2 regions of the Mesorhizobium sp. NBSH29 genome follow, and region 2 is predicted to be linked to the other one. Evidence: riboswitches for the same ligand, from Rfam matches in the RefSeq annotation. Region 2 holds a riboswitch; the other holds the start of a gene.
The links. Region 2 has a riboswitch for S-adenosylmethionine ahead of GA830_RS08300 (O-succinylhomoserine sulfhydrylase). Riboswitches for the same ligand answer to the same signal wherever they lie in the genome.
Positions count from the first base shown of each region.

Region 1 (8,139 bases), 1.2 Mb from region 2:
CGCCTATCACGGCGCCGGCGAGAATGATCTGTTCGCCACACTGGGCGGCCTGCGCACCGCAGCCCAGGTCTACGACCCGCTGAAAATCGTCGCCGAGGTGAACGGCCCGCTACGCACCCGTATTCCCGGCAAAACCCAGATCTGGCTCGACTGGGACAATCTGCGCGGCAGTGCGCGCATTGCAAGGCCGCTGCCGCAACGCATCTCGCTCGAGGCCAGCGGCCTGTCGGCGCAGACAGACCCTGATGATGGCGACCCCGTGATGCTGTTCAGTGCAGGCAAGGCTGAGGCTCATCTGCGGCCGAGCGGCGCCGATGTCGATGTCGCCGGCAGCTTTTCGGAGTTGCAGATCGATGCCGACACCGTAGGCGGCCGCACGCTGCCTGTGCTTGCCGGCACGTTTGACGGCACACTCGCCAATGGCGTTGCGCTTGTTCAGGCCCGTCAAAAAAGCCTGCGCGGCCAGTCAGGCACTGTGCGCGACCTTGGCATCTCGCTTGACGCTGATACGGGGATTAGCGTCTCAGGAACATTTACAGTGGCCGAAGATGGCCTGCTCGACGCAGACCTGAAGATTGCCATGCGCAACCCTAAGGGCTTTGCCAATGCGTTGGCTGTTGCGGCCCCCGAATTTGCAAGCCAAATCAATTCGGGCATCGCTGGGCTGGCTTTTCTGGGTGGCGCGCCGGAACTGCCGCTCAAGATCGTCAAGGGTCGCGCCGTACTGGGCTTTATCCCGCTTGGCGCAATCCCGCCGCTCCTATGACTTGCCGCCGGCCGGGTGTTCCACCACCTGGCGGCCAAAATCGGGAACATCGATTTCCTGACCGGCCTCGATGATCGAGCGCCGCACGGCCCGCGTGCGGCTGAACATCTCGAACAGCTTGTCACCATCCTCCCAGCGGATCGCGCGCTGCAACGAAGCGAGATCCTCGGAAAACCGCGCCAGCATTTCGAGGATCGCATCCTTGTTGTGCAGGCACACGTCGCGCCACATGGTGGGATCGGAGGCCGCCAGGCGCGTGAAGTCGCGAAAGCCCGACGCGGAATACTTGATCACTTCGGATTTTGTCACAGCCTCGAGATCATCGGCTGTGCCGACAATATTGTAGGCGATAATGTGCGGCAGATGCGAGACGATGGCCAGCACCATGTCGTGGTGGTCGGCGTCCATTATCTCGATATTGGAGCCGCAACGCCGCCAGAACTCGGAGAGCTTTTCCAGCGCGCCAGCATCGGTGCCTGGCAGCGGCGTGAAGATGCACCAGCGGTTTTCAAACAGCTCCGCGAACCCGGCATCTGGTCCAGACCGCTCGGTGCCTGCGAGCGGATGGCCAGGGATAAAATGGACATGATCGGGCAGCGCCGGCTGCATCTGTGCGATGACCGAACGCTTGGTGGAGCCGACATCGGTGACGATGCAACCTTTTTTCAGGGCCGGTGCAATTTCTTGCGCCACGGACCCCGATGAGCCGACGGGAACCGAAACAATCACCAGATCAGCGTCGCGCACAGCCTCATCAGCACGCGAAAAATAACGGTCGCCAAGTCCCAGCTCCTCGGCCCGCGCAAGCGTCTCGGCGCTACGGGTCGAAACGATGATCTCACCGGCAAGTCCCTCGCGCCTGATGACACGGGCGAGCGACGAGCCTATGAGGCCTATGCCGATCAGCGCGATTTTGTGAAACAGGGGATCAGGCATAGCTCAGCTTTTCATCAAGTGCGGGCATTCGACCCCGTAAGGGCCGCCTGCTCTAGCAAAGCTTTGAGATTGACGCAAAGGTCTGCGCCGCCTAAACATCATGCTGACTCCCGTGGTGATTTGGCCGGTCGGCTTGCAGCCACGTTAAACAACTCGCTAAAGGGCCGTTGCAATGGTGTAACCGGCTTGTGAGATGCAACGCCGGTTTTTTGTTGCCCTGATAGCAGCCCCGCAAGGACAAACGCCCATGGCCGCAGCGCGCGCCACGAAGAAAGCCAGAAAAGACGAGGCCAACGATCCGTCGAGCGAGATCGTGCGCTTTGGCGCAGAGCAGCCACTGCAGCTTGACGCCGGCGCCCTGCTCTCGCCCTTCCAGATCGCCTATAAGACTTATGGAACGCTGAACGCTGAACGGTCCAACGCCATTCTGGTCTGCCATGCTCTAACCGGCGACCAGCATGTAGCAAGCCCGAACCCGGTGACTGGAAAGCCAGGCTGGTGGGACGTGCTGATTGGCCCCGGATTGATCATCGATACGGATCGTTATTTCATCATCTGCTCAAATGTGATCGGCGGTTGTCTCGGCTCCACTGGCCCAGCCTCGATCAATCCCGAAACGAACAAGCCCTATGGGCTGGACCTGCCGATTATTACCATCAGAGACATGGTTCGGGCTCAGGCCATGCTGGTCGACCATTTTGGCATCGATCGCCTGTTTGCTGTGGTCGGTGGCTCGATGGGCGGCATGCAGGTTCTGGAATGGGCGGCAAGTTTCCCCGAGCGTGTATTCTGCGCGCTGCCGATCGCTACCGGCGCGCGCCATTCCTCGCAAAACATTGCCTTTCACGAAGTTGGCAGGCAGGCGGTGATGGCCGACCCGGAATGGTGCGGCGGCAAATATATTGAGGCCGGCAAGCGCCCGGAAAAGGGCCTCGCCGTCGCCCGCATGGCGGCCCACATCACCTATCTGTCCGAAAGCGCGCTGCACCGTAAATTCGGTCGAAACCTGCAGGACCGCGAGGTGCTGACCTTCGGCTTCGACGCCGATTTCCAGATCGAGAGCTATCTGCGCCACCAAGGCATGACGTTTGTCGACCGCTTCGACGCGAATTCCTACCTCTACATGACCCGGGCGATGGACTATTTCGACCTTGCCGCCGACCATGGCGGACGTCTGGCTGATGCGTTTGCGGGCACCTCCACCCGCTTCTGCGTGGTCTCCTTCACCAGCGACTGGCTGTTTCCGACATCCGAAAGCCGCCAGATCGTCCATGCGCTCAACGCTGCTGGCGCTTCGGTCTCCTTTGTCGAAATCGACACCGACCGCGGCCATGATGCCTTTCTGCTGGACGAACCCGAATTGTTTTCCGCCATTCGCGGTTTCATCCACTCGGCGGCCAGGGCCCGCGGGCTGGAGGAAACGCCATGAGCACCAATGCAGCCCAGCGCGTCGACCTTGCTGTCATCGCCGACTTGATTACCCCGCGCGCCCGGGTGCTTGATGTTGGTTGTGGCGATGGCGAGCTTTTGCAACTGCTGGAACGCGACAAGCAGGTCGATGGGCGCGGCGTGGAAATCTCCCAGCGCGGCGTCAATGAATGCGTCGGGCGTGGGCTCTCCGTCATCCAGGGCGATGCCGATGCCGACCTTGGCTTCTACCCCGACAAGGGGTTTGATTTTGTCGTCCTGTCACAGACCCTGCAAGCCACCCGCAATCCGAAGGCGGTTCTCGACGACCTGCTGCGCATCGGCAACCATGCCATCGTATCCTTCCCCAATTTCGGTCACTGGCAGGTGCGCCTGTCGCTGCTGCTGCGCGGCCGTATGCCGGTGACCAAGGATTTGCCCTACAGCTGGTATGACACGCCCAATATCCACTTCTGCACCATCCGCGATTTCGTCAATCTGTGCGACGAAGTCGGTGCCACCGTCGAAAGCGCAACCGCACTGAACGCCGCCGGCCAGAGGATCGGACTGTCCATGCCTTGGTGGTTTTGGAACTTTTTTGGCCAGCAGGCGGTGTTTCTGCTGAAGCGGTAGTCCACCTGGCTCACGTGTCGCGTGCGTGCCGCACGGCCCCCTGCGGCGAGAGCACTGGCATGAAGACCCGTCGCGAGGAGCGCTTGGCGACAGGAATGCCCTGATAGAGCCGCTTTTGCGCCTCGACGATAATGACGCCGGAAAACATCGGCCACAGCCGTCGCCCGGTGCGCTCCAGGATCTGGTGAAATTGCAGCAGCCAGCGTTTTGTCGAAGGCGGGAAGAACAGCCCGTCCGACCAATCACCCGGTGTGAAATTGGCCTCGCGCAACAGCGATGTCAGCTGCCCGCGCGAAAAAGGCCGACCGGTGCCGAAGGGCGTATGCTCAAAACGCGCCCAGACGCCGCGCCGGTTAGGCACCACAATGACCAACCGCCCACCCGGCGCCAGAACGCGCCAAAGTTCCTGCAGTGATTCGCGTGGGTTTTCGGCATGTTCCAGCGCATGGACGAGCAGCACCCGATCGACCGAGGAATCGACCAGCGGCAACTCTTCCTCAAACACCAGCGCGGTGGCCGAGGGACCTTCCGGAGGCCAGTTTACCGCCCCTTGAGTCGCCGGCATGAACGCAAATACCCGCTCGGCATCGGTGCCAAACCTGTCGAGCCAGGGCAGCACATAGCCCAGCCCCACCAACCGCTCATTGGGCAGACGGGCCCAGATACTGGCCAGCCCCATGGCAATCGACTGCTCAGCTATTCGGCCAAGTGTGGTGGTGTAGAAAGACCGCAGGTCAACAATGTCGGAAATCATGGCGGCGACGGTACCCCCCTTGCGTGGCAGTTTCAAGAAAGCATGCGCCACCTGCAATGCGGACCGCCTGCCAGCGGGTTGCGCGCAAATAAATGTTTCGATGGGTGACACGGTCGCCCTCCATCCCTATCTTCCGGCCAACTCAAGGAGATGACGATGGCGATCGAGATCGAACAGTTCATGTGCCGCAGCGACAATTTCGGCGTGCTGGTGCACGACACGAAATCCGGCGAGACGGCAATTATTGATGCGCCCGAGGAAGCGCCGATCCTGAAGGCCATTGAGCGCACCGGCTGGCGCCCCACACAGCTCTGGATCACTCACCACCATGCCGACCATGTGGAAGCCAATCTGGGCCTAAAACAGCGCTTTGGCCTGACCATCACCGGTCCCAAGGCGGAGGCTGCAAAGATCCCCGGCATCGACCGGCAAGTGGTCGAGGGCGACACGCTGACGCTGGGCACTGAAAGGGTGGAGGTGATCGAGACACCAGGCCACACCGCCGGGCATATCAGCCTCTATATGCCGGGCGCTGGCATCGCCTTTACCGCCGACACCCTGTTTGCGCTGGGCTGCGGACGCCTGTTCGAATGCAAGCCGCCGGTAATGTTTGAATCAATGAAGAAGCTGGCTGCGCTGCCGCTGGAGACGGTGGTGTATTGCGGCCATGAATATACGCTCTCAAACGCCCGTTTCGCGTTGACCATCGACCCGACCAATTCGGCCCTGAAGGAGCGCGTGCGCGAAATCGAGAAACTGCGCGAGGACGACAAGCCGACGCTGCCCACCACGATCGGCGCAGAGCTTTCTACCAATCCGTTCCTGCGTTTCCACGACAAGGCAATACGCCGCAACCTCGGCATGGAGGACGCAACCGACGAGGCGGTGTTTACCGAGATCCGCAAGCGCAAGGATCTGTTCTGAGCCGTGACCGCTGACGAGATCATCGCCACCCTGGCCATGCAGCCGCATCCCGAAGGCGGCTGGTATGCCGAGACCTTTCGCGACTTGGCACCGGACAATCCGCGCGGCCACTCTACCGCGATCTATTTTCTGCTGAAGGCCGACGAGACATCGGCCTGGCACCGCGTGCGCGACGCAGCCGAGGTATGGCATCATTATGCCGGCGCACCGCTGACGCTGTTGATGTATGAAGAAGGCAGCCCGATCGTGACGGCGACGCTGGGTACCGATCTTGCCGCAGGCCAGCGGCCTCAGGCTGTGGTACCTGCCAATTGGTGGCAAATGGCCATCAGCCTCGGAGCCTGGACGCTGGTCGGCTGCACCGTGGCGCCGGGCTTTGATTTTTCAGCCTTCGAGCTTGCGCCGCCCGACTGGCAGCCCGGCGCGCTTTAACCTAAACCGTCACTCGGCGGCAGGAGATCGCCCGAACAGCAGTGACTTGGCCGCCAGCACCGCTCCGCCGGTGATGAGCAGGCAGGCGAGCAGAATATGAGTCGATGCGGTTGCAGCACCCGCTGCGATCAATATCAGAGTTGACAGCAGCGGCGCAGCATAGCTGGCCGCACCGAGCACCTGAATATTGCCGCGCTTGACACCGTGATCCCAGGCATAGAACGCCGCGCCGACAGGGCCCAGCCCGAGCCCCACCACCGCCAGCCACTGGCCAGTCGTGGCCGGCCAAATGGTTTCCTCCAGAGCCAGGTGGCAGGCCAGCGATAGCACTGCGGTGGCCAGGCAAAACCAAGTGACAATGCTGGTGGGAACCGCCGGGAAGCGGCGCGACAACAGCGAATAGGCTGTCCAGATCAGCGCGCAGACTGCCGCCATCGTATAGCCGAATGCATAGCGGCTCTCGAACGAGAGACGGCCGCCCTTGCTGATGATCAAAAACGTGCCGGCAAGGCCGAGTGCGGCACCCGCCACATGAAACCAGCGTAGCCTTTCGCCCGGCATCAGCGCCGAGCCCAGCACAATCAACAGCGGCCACAGATAGGCAATCAGGCTCGCCTCTACCGCCGGCGCGTTGCGCAGCGCGGTGAAATAAAAGAAGTGGTAGCCAAACAGGCCGGCAATGCCGACCACCCACACCGATGCGGGGATCAACACCTTCTCTACAGGCTTGGCCGACGGCACCAGCCGCGCACCCAACCCGACCAGAGTGCCTATGGCAAAGCAGATGGCGGACAGGAGAAATGGCGGCACCTGGCCCGATGCATCGGTGAACAGCGCCAGCAGCGCCCACATGGCAACCGCCAAGAACCCGATAAGCGTGGCGCGCGCCATAATCGAAACCCCCAGAAACCCTGCCCTCAGCGAGGCTCGATCTTGACAGCCCCGATGGTGATCGTCCCGATCAGCGTACTGACCGTAGCGTGCACCGGCGCATATATGCCAGTCGTGCCCATCGGTGCAAAGGCGATCCTGATTTTTGCGCGGTTTTTGAGGTAGGCGATGGATCTGTGCCCCTTGCGGTAACCCGAGACAGGCGAGAACCGCGCCGTGCATACGACAGCCTCACCCTTATAGCCGCGCAGCGACAGTTTTTCGGTGCCGGCTGGCGCAAGTATGAGGTCTGCCCGCATTTCGCCATCGAAAATTTTGAGCGTACGCTGGCAGACTTCCGCCGGGCTGGAAGCCTGCACCAAGGTTGCCGAAAGCGGATCGGTCACGCCTTTCAGATGCGCCGGCTGCACCGCCAGCCAGTCGGCCGCACGGGGGCCGGGCTCGGGCAGGTACACCGATTGGGTGATTGCATCACCGGCAAAGCTCATGGCAATTTTCTTCTTCTTTTTCCCGGTCACATAATCTGCAGCAAAACTGACTGGCCGCGTGCTTTTGGCGGTAAAGCTGCCCGAGGTCGATGTAGTCCCCTTGGTGTCATCGAACATCTCGGCCAGTCCGGCGCTTTTGAGCGACCCGCCGATCTCGAACGCCGATCTGCTAATCGTGCTGTCAAAGCGCGAGCGCGCAATGGTCAGGCCGAGATAGGAGACGGCATATTCGGCGTGGAAGGATTGCTTTTCGCCGGCGGCTCCGGCCTCCGCCTGAGGGAACACTGCAAACAGCACCCCAGAAAGGCAAAGCGCTGGAAGATTTCGGCGGCATGTTGGGTGACGTTGCGACATGGCGCGAGATCGTCGTATGAATCAGGCGAATCTATGAAACTGGAGCATGCAACTGGCATACCGTGGATTAACCTTTGCGAAGCCCAACCCCGGTTACGCTACGTAAGGTATCTTGCGCTACGTCACCTGACGTGGGATATGGCCACCCCACCGCGGTCTGGCGACCGACAAACTGGAGCTCCAGCATCTTGAGTGACGCAACACAAATGTCCACCGCCTCATTCATTCCGCTCAAGCTTTCGGGCCAGCCGCTGGTTCTGAAGATAACCGCGATCATGTTGGGCACCGTTTTTCTCGCCGCATCGTCCTGGATCGAAGTCCCGATGGTCCCCGTCCCGATGACCATGCAGACCTTCGCGGTAACGCTGGTGGGTGCGCTTTACGGCTGGCGTCTCGGTGCTATCACAGTGCTGGCATGGCTGGCGCAGGGCATGATGGGCTTTCCGGTACTTGCCGGTGGCGCCGGTGGCCTTGCCCATTTTGCCGGTCCGACGGCCGGCTACCTCGCCGGCTTCGTCGTCGCCGCTGCAATGGTGGGTTTTTTGGCCGAACGC
Region 1 covers NZ_CP045492.1:459,182-467,320, forward strand. Annotated here, with positions in the region: gene GA830_RS02195 (DUF2125 domain-containing protein) at 1-766, shown strand, start outside; gene GA830_RS02200 (prephenate/arogenate dehydrogenase family protein) at 761-1,702, opposite strand; SAM riboswitch at 1,805-1,882, shown strand; gene metX (homoserine O-acetyltransferase MetX) at 1,950-3,131, shown strand; gene metW (methionine biosynthesis protein MetW) at 3,128-3,742, shown strand; gene GA830_RS02215 (class I SAM-dependent methyltransferase) at 3,753-4,496, opposite strand; gene gloB (hydroxyacylglutathione hydrolase) at 4,653-5,420, shown strand; gene GA830_RS02225 (cupin domain-containing protein) at 5,424-5,852, shown strand; gene yddG (aromatic amino acid exporter YddG) at 5,862-6,743, opposite strand; gene GA830_RS02235 (DUF3108 domain-containing protein) at 6,770-7,516, opposite strand; gene GA830_RS02240 (biotin transporter BioY) at 7,774-8,139, shown strand, end outside.
Region 1: another riboswitch for S-adenosylmethionine. It lies ahead of metX (homoserine O-acetyltransferase MetX); the one in region 2 lies ahead of GA830_RS08300 (O-succinylhomoserine sulfhydrylase).

Region 2 (8,139 bases):
AGGGCGCAGCCTCGGGCGAGCGGGCCGGCGGCAAGGCGACCGGGCTTTCGCTGGCCACCGATGCCGTCTGGCAAGGGCTAAAGCTGAGTGCGCGTGAAGCGGCGATCGTGGAGTTGGTGCTGCAGGGGCATTCGTCAGAATCGATCGGGCTGAAGCTCGGCATCGCCACCGGAACGGTCAAGGTCCACCGACGCAACGTTTACCGAAAGCTCGGCATTTCCTCTCAGACCCAACTGCTGTCGATCTATCTCAAAAGCCTCATCTGACAGCCTGGAGCGGCGACCGACGCGCCGCCGCCTTACGATGGGTTCTCAGCGATATTTCGATTTCATTGGTCCGCCGGGGTTCGCTCAATTCGCGCTTGCTCCTTCGGCGCCCGTGCCAAAACACAGGCGCCGTAGACAGTCATCCGCCGTAAATGTCGAAGTCGAAGTATTTCGCCTGGATCTTGGCGTAGGTGCCGTCGGCGACGATGGCCTTGAGCGCGGCGTTGAGCTTTTCGCGCAGGTCATCCTCGCCCAGGCGAACAGCTATGCCAGCTTCGGTCTCCGTGCCTGTCACATCGCCAATCATCTTGCAGCAATCCTTGCCTTCGCCCTTCAGCCAGTCGGTGAGGACGAACTTGTCGGAAATAACGGCATCGAGACGGCCATTGATCAGGTCGGCGACTGCTTCCTCCTGGGTCGGATAGGACTTCACGTCAGCGCCTGCCTTGGCATATTCATCGTCGGCATACATGCTCTGCGTAGTGCCGGCCTGCGCGCCCACTGACTTTCCAGCCATCGCAGCAGGGTCTGTTGCGGTCATGCCGCTGTCTTTCAATGCCACGACCGCAAGTGGAGTGGTATAATATTTGTCGGTGAAGGCGACCTGCTTCTTGCGTTCCTCGGTGATCGACATCGAGGCGATGATGGCATCAAATTTCTTGGCCTGAAGAGCGGGGATGATGCCGTCCCAATCCTGAGCGACGAGTTCGCAATCCGCTTTCATCTGGGCACAAAGAGCGTTGGCGATGTCGACGTCGAAACCTTCGAGGGTGCCGTTTGACGACAAGGTGTTGAAGGGCGGATAGGCACCCTCAGTACCGATCTTCAGCTTCATCGTGTCTTCGGCGGAGCCTGACGCGACAGACAGGAAAAGAGCGGCGGCAGTGAGCAGACCGGTGGAAATACGCATGGGATACCTCTTCAAAAAATGGAATGACAAGCCAAGCATGGCGTGCTGTCGCGCGCAAGGGACCGAGAGTTGGCTCAGGCTGGCCGGAAATGCTTGGAGAGTTTCAGCCCCTGTGCCTGATAGTTCGATTTGAGATCCGAACCGTAGAGTGCAGTTGGCCGGGCGAGCATGTGCTCGTAGACCAATCGTCCGACAATCTGGCCATGCTCCAGAATAAATGGAACCTCATGGCTGCGCACCTCCAGAACCGCGCGGCTGCCGGTGCCGCCGGCTGCCGAGTGGCCGAAGCCTGGGTCGAAGAAACCAGCATAGTGAACGCGGAATTCTCCGACCAGCGGATCAAACGGGGTCATCTCTGCCGCGTGGAGCGGGGGCACATGCACAGCCTCGCGCGACACCAGAATATAGAATTCATCCGGGTCCAGCACTAAATCCCCGACGCCATTGTTATAAAGCGGATCCCAGAAATCGAGCACATCATGGGCGGCACGTTTGTCGACGTCCACCAGCCCGGTATGGTGCTTGCCACGATAACCAATCAGGCTGCCTTTTTCACCGCCCAGATCGATGGACAGCGCGATGCCGCCGCCTGAAATGTTGTGGGGGGCGGTCGCCACCAGCGTTTCGGTCTGGTGCAGATGCTCCAGTTCGGCTTCTGTCAGAACCGCATTGCCTTTGCGGAACCGGATTTGCGACAGGCGCGAGCCGGTACGCACAACGATGGGAAAGGTGCGTGGCGATATTTCAAGATAGAGTGGACCTTTATAGCCGGCCGGCACCTTGTCGAACTCATGGCCGCGGTCGGTCATGACGCGGGTGAAGATGTCGAGACGACCGGTCGAGCTTTTGGGATTGGCGGAGGCTGAAATGCCGGCTGGCAGATTGAGCGCTTCGAGCAGCGGAACAATGTAGACGCAGCCCGTTTCCAGTACCGCCCCATCTGTCAGGTCGAATTCGTGCAGTTTTAGGCGGTCGAGCTTGTCGGTCACTTTCTTCTCGGGGCCGGGCAAAAAACTTGCCCGCACGCGCCATGCCTTGTGGCCGAGACGCAAGTCGAGGCTGGCTGGCTGTATCTGATCGGGATCAAGCGCGCGCTCGGCCTTCATGGCACCGGCGCTGAACAACGCTGCGATCTCGTGGTCGGGAAGAATACCGGTCTGGCCCACACTTTACTCCAAATTGGTGGTCGAGGTTTAACGCGACACAACATTGACGCAAGCGGGGGACGGGTCTAAAGGAGCATTTATCCCGTGGTGATTTGGCCGGTCGGCTTGCAGCCACGTTAAACAAGTCGCTAAAGGACCGTTGGGCCGCTAGGCCATATGGACCGGTTTGCGACTTTCGCGGCCGGTTTTTTTGTGTCTGGATGATTGTGATGACTTCGACAAAGCGCCCTTTGAAGCCTCAAACCCAGCTGGTCCATGCCGGCACCCTGCGATCCGGCTTTGGCGAAACATCCGAGGCGATGTTTTTGACGCAAGGGTATGTCTACGCCTCAGCCGAGGCCGCCGAGGCGCGCTTCAAGGGCGAGGAACCGGGTTTCATCTATTCACGCTACGCCAACCCGACAGTCGACATGTTTGAAAAGCGCATGTGTGCGCTGGAGGGCGCTGAAGATGCGCGGGCCACCGCGTCGGGCATGGCGGCGGTGACGGCTGCTATTCTGTGCAGCCTGAATGCCGGCGACCATATCGTCGCGGCGCGCGCGCTGTTTGGCTCTTGCCGTTGGGTGGTGGAGACGCTGGCCCCGCGCTACGGCATCGAGACGACGCTTGTCGATGGCACCGAACTTGCAAACTGGGAACAGGCCGTTCGCCCCAACACCAAGATTTTTTTCCTCGAAAGCCCGACTAACCCGACGCTTGAAGTGATCGACATCGCTGCGGTGGCCAAGATCGCCCATGCGGCAGGTGCGCGGCTTATCGTCGACAACGTGTTTGCCACGCCACTGCAGCAAAAGCCGATGGAGCTTGGCGCCGATATCGTTGTGTATTCGGCGACCAAGCACATTGATGGACAGGGCCGCTGTCTTGGTGGTGTTATCCTATCCGACAAGGAATGGATCGACGAACATTTGCACGACTATTTTCGTCATACCGGACCGAGCCTGTCGCCGTTCAATGCCTGGACGTTGCTGAAAGGGCTGGAGACGCTGCCGGTGCGGGTGCGCCAGCAGACCGAGAGTGCAGCGCGCATTGCGGATTACCTTGCCGATCATCCAAAGATCGGACGCGTCATCTATCCCGGACGGGCCGACCACCCCCAGGCCGACATCATCAAACGGCAGATGAGCGGTGGCTCGACCTTGATCTGTTTTGATCTCAAAGCAGGAAAGAATGCCGCGTTCGCATTTGAAAACGCGCTGGATATCGTCCTGATTTCGAACAATCTGGGTGACTCAAAAACCCTCATCACCCATCCAGCGACGACCACCCACAAGAACCTGACTGATGAAGCGCGCGATGAACTGGGGATTGATCCCGGTACGTTGCGACTGTCGGTGGGACTTGAGGATATCGACGATCTGCTTGCCGATATCGACGCTGCACTGGCGACGGTCAGCTAAGGGTACGCGCCGCCAGAACAACGCGGGAAAGGGCTGTGTAGAAGCAGATCCCCGCAAAAATATATGCGATTGGGCCGAAATAGGCTGGAAACAGACAGAAAAGAACGAAGGTTGCGATCGTTTCGGACGCTTCGGCAAGCCCGGTGGTGAAGAAGAGTGATTTTTCGCCCCGCGCCTGTGTTGTCAGGTTCCGCTTCTCGGCCATGATGGCATAGGCGAGGAAGCTCGCACCGTTCACGTAGAACGACAGGACAAGGACTGCACCCGCAACGGCATTGGCCGCCGGGTTAGCTATCACGAAGCCTAATGGGATGGCGCCGTAGAAGGCGAAGTCGAGAACGATATCCAAATAGCCGCCGAGATCGGTGCGCTGCGTCGCCTTGGCCACCGCACCGTCGAGACCATCGCCAAGGCGGCTGATAAGGAGAAGTGCCAGTCCGAGCCAGAAATGGCCAAGAGCAATAGCCAGCGCCGCCGCCATGCCGAGAGCGAAGGCGAACAAGGTCACCGTATTGGCCGAAACGCCGGCGTCGGCCAACGCGCGGCCGATGCGGTTCAACGAAGGTTCGATGCGCTTCCGCGCCCAGCCATCCAGCATGAAGTACCTCTTCGCTGCCGCTCATAACTGCCTGCCGTGTCACGCGGAAGTCACAATCGCGCGTGAACTATGCAAGACAGTTGACGATTGCGCGTCTTGAGGCGGAACATCAACACAGGTTGCAGTGAGTCGCCATGTATCGCACCACCACACACCAGATCGTCGTCCGCGTAGAACCGTTCTATCTGGACGACCAGTCGGAGCCGGATGAAAACCGCTACGTCTGGGCGTACCGGGTCACCATCGACAACCAGTCAAACGATACGGTGCAGCTTTTGTCGCGCTATTGGCAGATCACCGACGCTGCCGGTCATATCGAGGAAGTGCGGGGGCCAGGCGTTGTCGGCGAGCAGCCCGCGCTCGATCCGGGCGACTGTTTTCAATACACTTCCGGCTGCCCGCTCTCGACGCCTTCAGGCATCATGGGCGGGACCTATACGATGCGCAACGAACATGGCGAGACGTTCGACATCACCATACCCACTTTTTCGCTCGATATTCCGAACCGGCTGAGAACCGTAAACTGAAGCAGGCTGCTACTTGACCGCCTCGAACTCTGATGGCGCAAACACATACGCCTGGGAGCAGAATTCGCATTCTACCTTAATGTCTCCATCCTCGGTGCTTGCGACAATTTCTTCCGCCGAGAAGCCTTCCAGAATGCCCTTGATCTTGTCGCGCGAGCACGAACATTCATCGAGCACGCGAACGCCTTCATGCACGCGCACGCCATGCTGGTGGAAAAGGCGATAAAGCAGCCGCTCAGTGCCCACAGTCGGGTCGATGAGCTCCGACGGCTCTATTGATCCCAGCAATGCCAGCACTTCCTGCCAGCTGTCATCATGGGGCACATCGTTTTCGGGGTCGCCATCGCCGCCTGACAAATCCGGCGAGCGCAGCCGGTCGGGCGCCTCGGGCAGGAATTGCACCAGCATGCCGCCGGCACGCCAGTGCTCACGCGTCTCGCCGGGCACCACCATTTTGGCGACTGCCAGCCTGGCGTCGGTGGGGATCTGTTCCGACTGACGGAAATAGATGCGCGCGACCTCTTCCATAGAGGTCCCGTCGAGCTCAACAATGCCTTGGTAGCGTTGCATATGCTGGCCCTGATCAATGGTCATGGCCAGCACCCCCTTGCCCAGCAGGTCCTCGGGCGCGGCGCGTCCCTCCGCCACTGCTTTGGCCAACCGGTTCTCATCAAAGCGGGCATAGGCGCGCAAGGCGTTGGGCGTGGAAAAGTCGGCAACAAGCATATCGACAGGCCCGTCCGTGCGGGTCTGCAGGATGAATTTTCCCTGAAACTTCAGCGACGTGCCCAAGAGCACCGTTAGCACGATCGCTTCGGCCAGCAGCCTTGCGACGGGCTCGGGATACTGATGACGCTCCAGCACCTGATCGAGCAGAGGGCCCATCTGCACAACGCGGCCGCGCATGTCCAGACCTGCTACCTCGAAGGGAACAACGTCGTCGTCGCCGGCAAAGCCGAATTCGCCAAGTTTTCTTTCCGTATCAGCCAATGGATCAAATCCCGTGCCAGCGCGTCGAGGCCAGCTCGCGCGCGATGATGTGATGATTTCAGGCAATTCCGGTCAGATAGGAAGTGCCTGACCCGGGATCAAGCCGCGCTGGCGCCGAGGCACCAGGCCAGCACCGCCTTTTGCGCATGCAGGCGGTTTTCGGCCTCGTCGAACACCACCGAGCTTGGTCCGTCGATCACCGCATCGGTGACTTCCTCGCCGCGATGGGCGGGGAGGCAGTGCATGAATAGTGCGTCTTTGTTGGCATGTGCCATCAGAGTTTCATTTACCTGATAGGGCAAAAACACATTGTGGCCGCGCGCGCGATGTTCCTGACCCATCGACACCCAGGTGTCGGTGACGATGCAGTCAGCACCGGTGACAGCCTCTTGTGGCGAGCGGGTGAAAGAAATGGTGCCGCCGTTGCGCGTAGCCCAGTCGACATATTTCTGTTCCGGCTCGCTGCCTTCCGGCACCGCAACATTGAGGCGGAAATCAAAACGCGCCGATGCCTCGATCAACGAATGGAGCACATTGTTGCCGTCGCCCGTCCAGGCAAATGTCTTGCCGCGCGCCGGGCCGCGATGTTCTTCATAAGTCATCACATCAGCCATCAGCTGGCAGGGATGGGTGTCGTCGGTCAGTCCGTTGATAACCGGCACGGAGGCATTTTCGGTCAGTTCGAGCAACCGACCATGATCTGTGGTGCGGATCATAATGGCATCGACATAGCGCGACAGCACCTTTGCGGTGTCAGCGATGGTTTCGGAGCGGCCGAGCTGCATTTCGGTGCCAGTCAGCATGATAGTTTCGCCGCCAAGCTGGCGCATCCCGACATCGAACGACACACGCGTGCGCGTCGAGGGTTTGTCGAAAATCATCGCCAAAACCTTGCCGTCCAGAGGGCGGCTTCGCTCACCTGCCTTCAAGCGGCCCTTGCGCGCAACGGCATCGTCCAGAATCGTCCTGAGGTCGGCTGCCGAAACAGTTGACAGGTCGGTGAAGTGACGAATTTCGGTCATGCGTTCTGCTTCTTGTCTGCTTCGGCATGAGAAAGATGGGCAGCGCCGGCGCGGATGCGCTGCAGGGCCGACCGGATATCTTCCTCGGTGCTGGTCAAGGGCGGCAAGAGACGGATCACATTGTCACCTGCCATCACGGTCAGCAGTTTCTCATCGCGCAACGCGGCGCTGACCTGGCCATTTGGAACTTTGCACTTCAGCCCGATCATCAGGCCGATGCCGCGAATTTCTTCGAGCACGTCGGGATATTCGTCCGCAATTGCCGCAAGGCCCTGCTTCAGGAGTAGCGCTTTCTTGCTCACATCCTCCAGGAAGCCATCTTCCAGGACGACGTCCAGCACGGCGTTGCCGACCGCCATAGCAAGTGGATTGCCGCCAAAGGTGGTGCCATGGACGCCTGCTTTCATGCCGGAGGCTGCTTCTTCGGTGGCAAGACATGCGCCCATTGGAAAGCCGCCGCCTATGCCTTTTGCAATCGCCATCAGGTCCGGCGTGATGCCGGCCCATTCATGGGCGAAAAGCTTTCCGGTGCGACCGATGCCGCATTGCACTTCATCAAAAATCAACAGTAGCCCGTGCCTGTCGCAGAGGTCGCGCAGGCGCTTCAGAGAGGCGGTGGGAAACTGGCGGATGCCACCCTCGCCCTGCACCGGCTCCAGCAGGATTGCTGCCGTTTCCGGACCAATCAGCTTTTCGGCGGCATCGATGTCGTCAAAGGCAACCTGATCAAAACCTTCGACCTTGGGTCCAAAGCCATCAAGATATTTCTGCTGCCCGCCGGCGGCGATTGTCGCCAGCGTACGGCCATGGAAGGCGCCTTCAAAGGTAATCGTTCTGAACCGTTCGGGGTTGCCCTTCGCATAATGGTAACGGCGTGCGGTCTTGATGGCGCATTCCAGCGCCTCGGCGCCTGAATTGGTGAAGAACACTTTTTCGGCAAAGGTAACCTCGACCAGGCGTTCGGCCAGCCGGAGCTGCTCGGGAATCTCGTAGATGTTGGACACATGCCAGAGCCTGGCCGCCTGCTCGGTCAGCGCGGCAACCAGTTGCGGATGGCTGTGGCCGAGCGAATTCACCGCAACGCCCGCTGCAAAATCCAGGTAGCGCTCGTTGCCGGTGGTGATGAGCCAGGATCCCTCGCCGCGGTCAAAAGCCAGCGGTGCACGGGCGAAGGTGTCGTAAAGTGCCGATCCGCTCATTATATACTCCGGAAAAGTGAGGGCGCGCGGCGAGCACCGCCGATCCCCTCGTCGGCCAAAA
Region 2 covers NZ_CP045492.1:1,670,629-1,678,767, reverse strand. Annotated here, with positions in the region: gene GA830_RS08315 (helix-turn-helix transcriptional regulator) at 1-266, shown strand, start outside; gene GA830_RS08310 (ABC transporter substrate-binding protein) at 406-1,176, opposite strand; gene GA830_RS08305 (2'-deoxycytidine 5'-triphosphate deaminase) at 1,251-2,342, opposite strand; SAM riboswitch at 2,417-2,494, shown strand; gene GA830_RS08300 (O-succinylhomoserine sulfhydrylase) at 2,552-3,742, shown strand; gene GA830_RS08295 (CDP-alcohol phosphatidyltransferase family protein) at 3,735-4,340, opposite strand; gene apaG (Co2+/Mg2+ efflux protein ApaG) at 4,475-4,867, shown strand; gene GA830_RS08285 (Hsp33 family molecular chaperone) at 4,877-5,857, opposite strand; gene argF (ornithine carbamoyltransferase) at 5,956-6,879, opposite strand; gene GA830_RS08275 (aspartate aminotransferase family protein) at 6,876-8,078, opposite strand.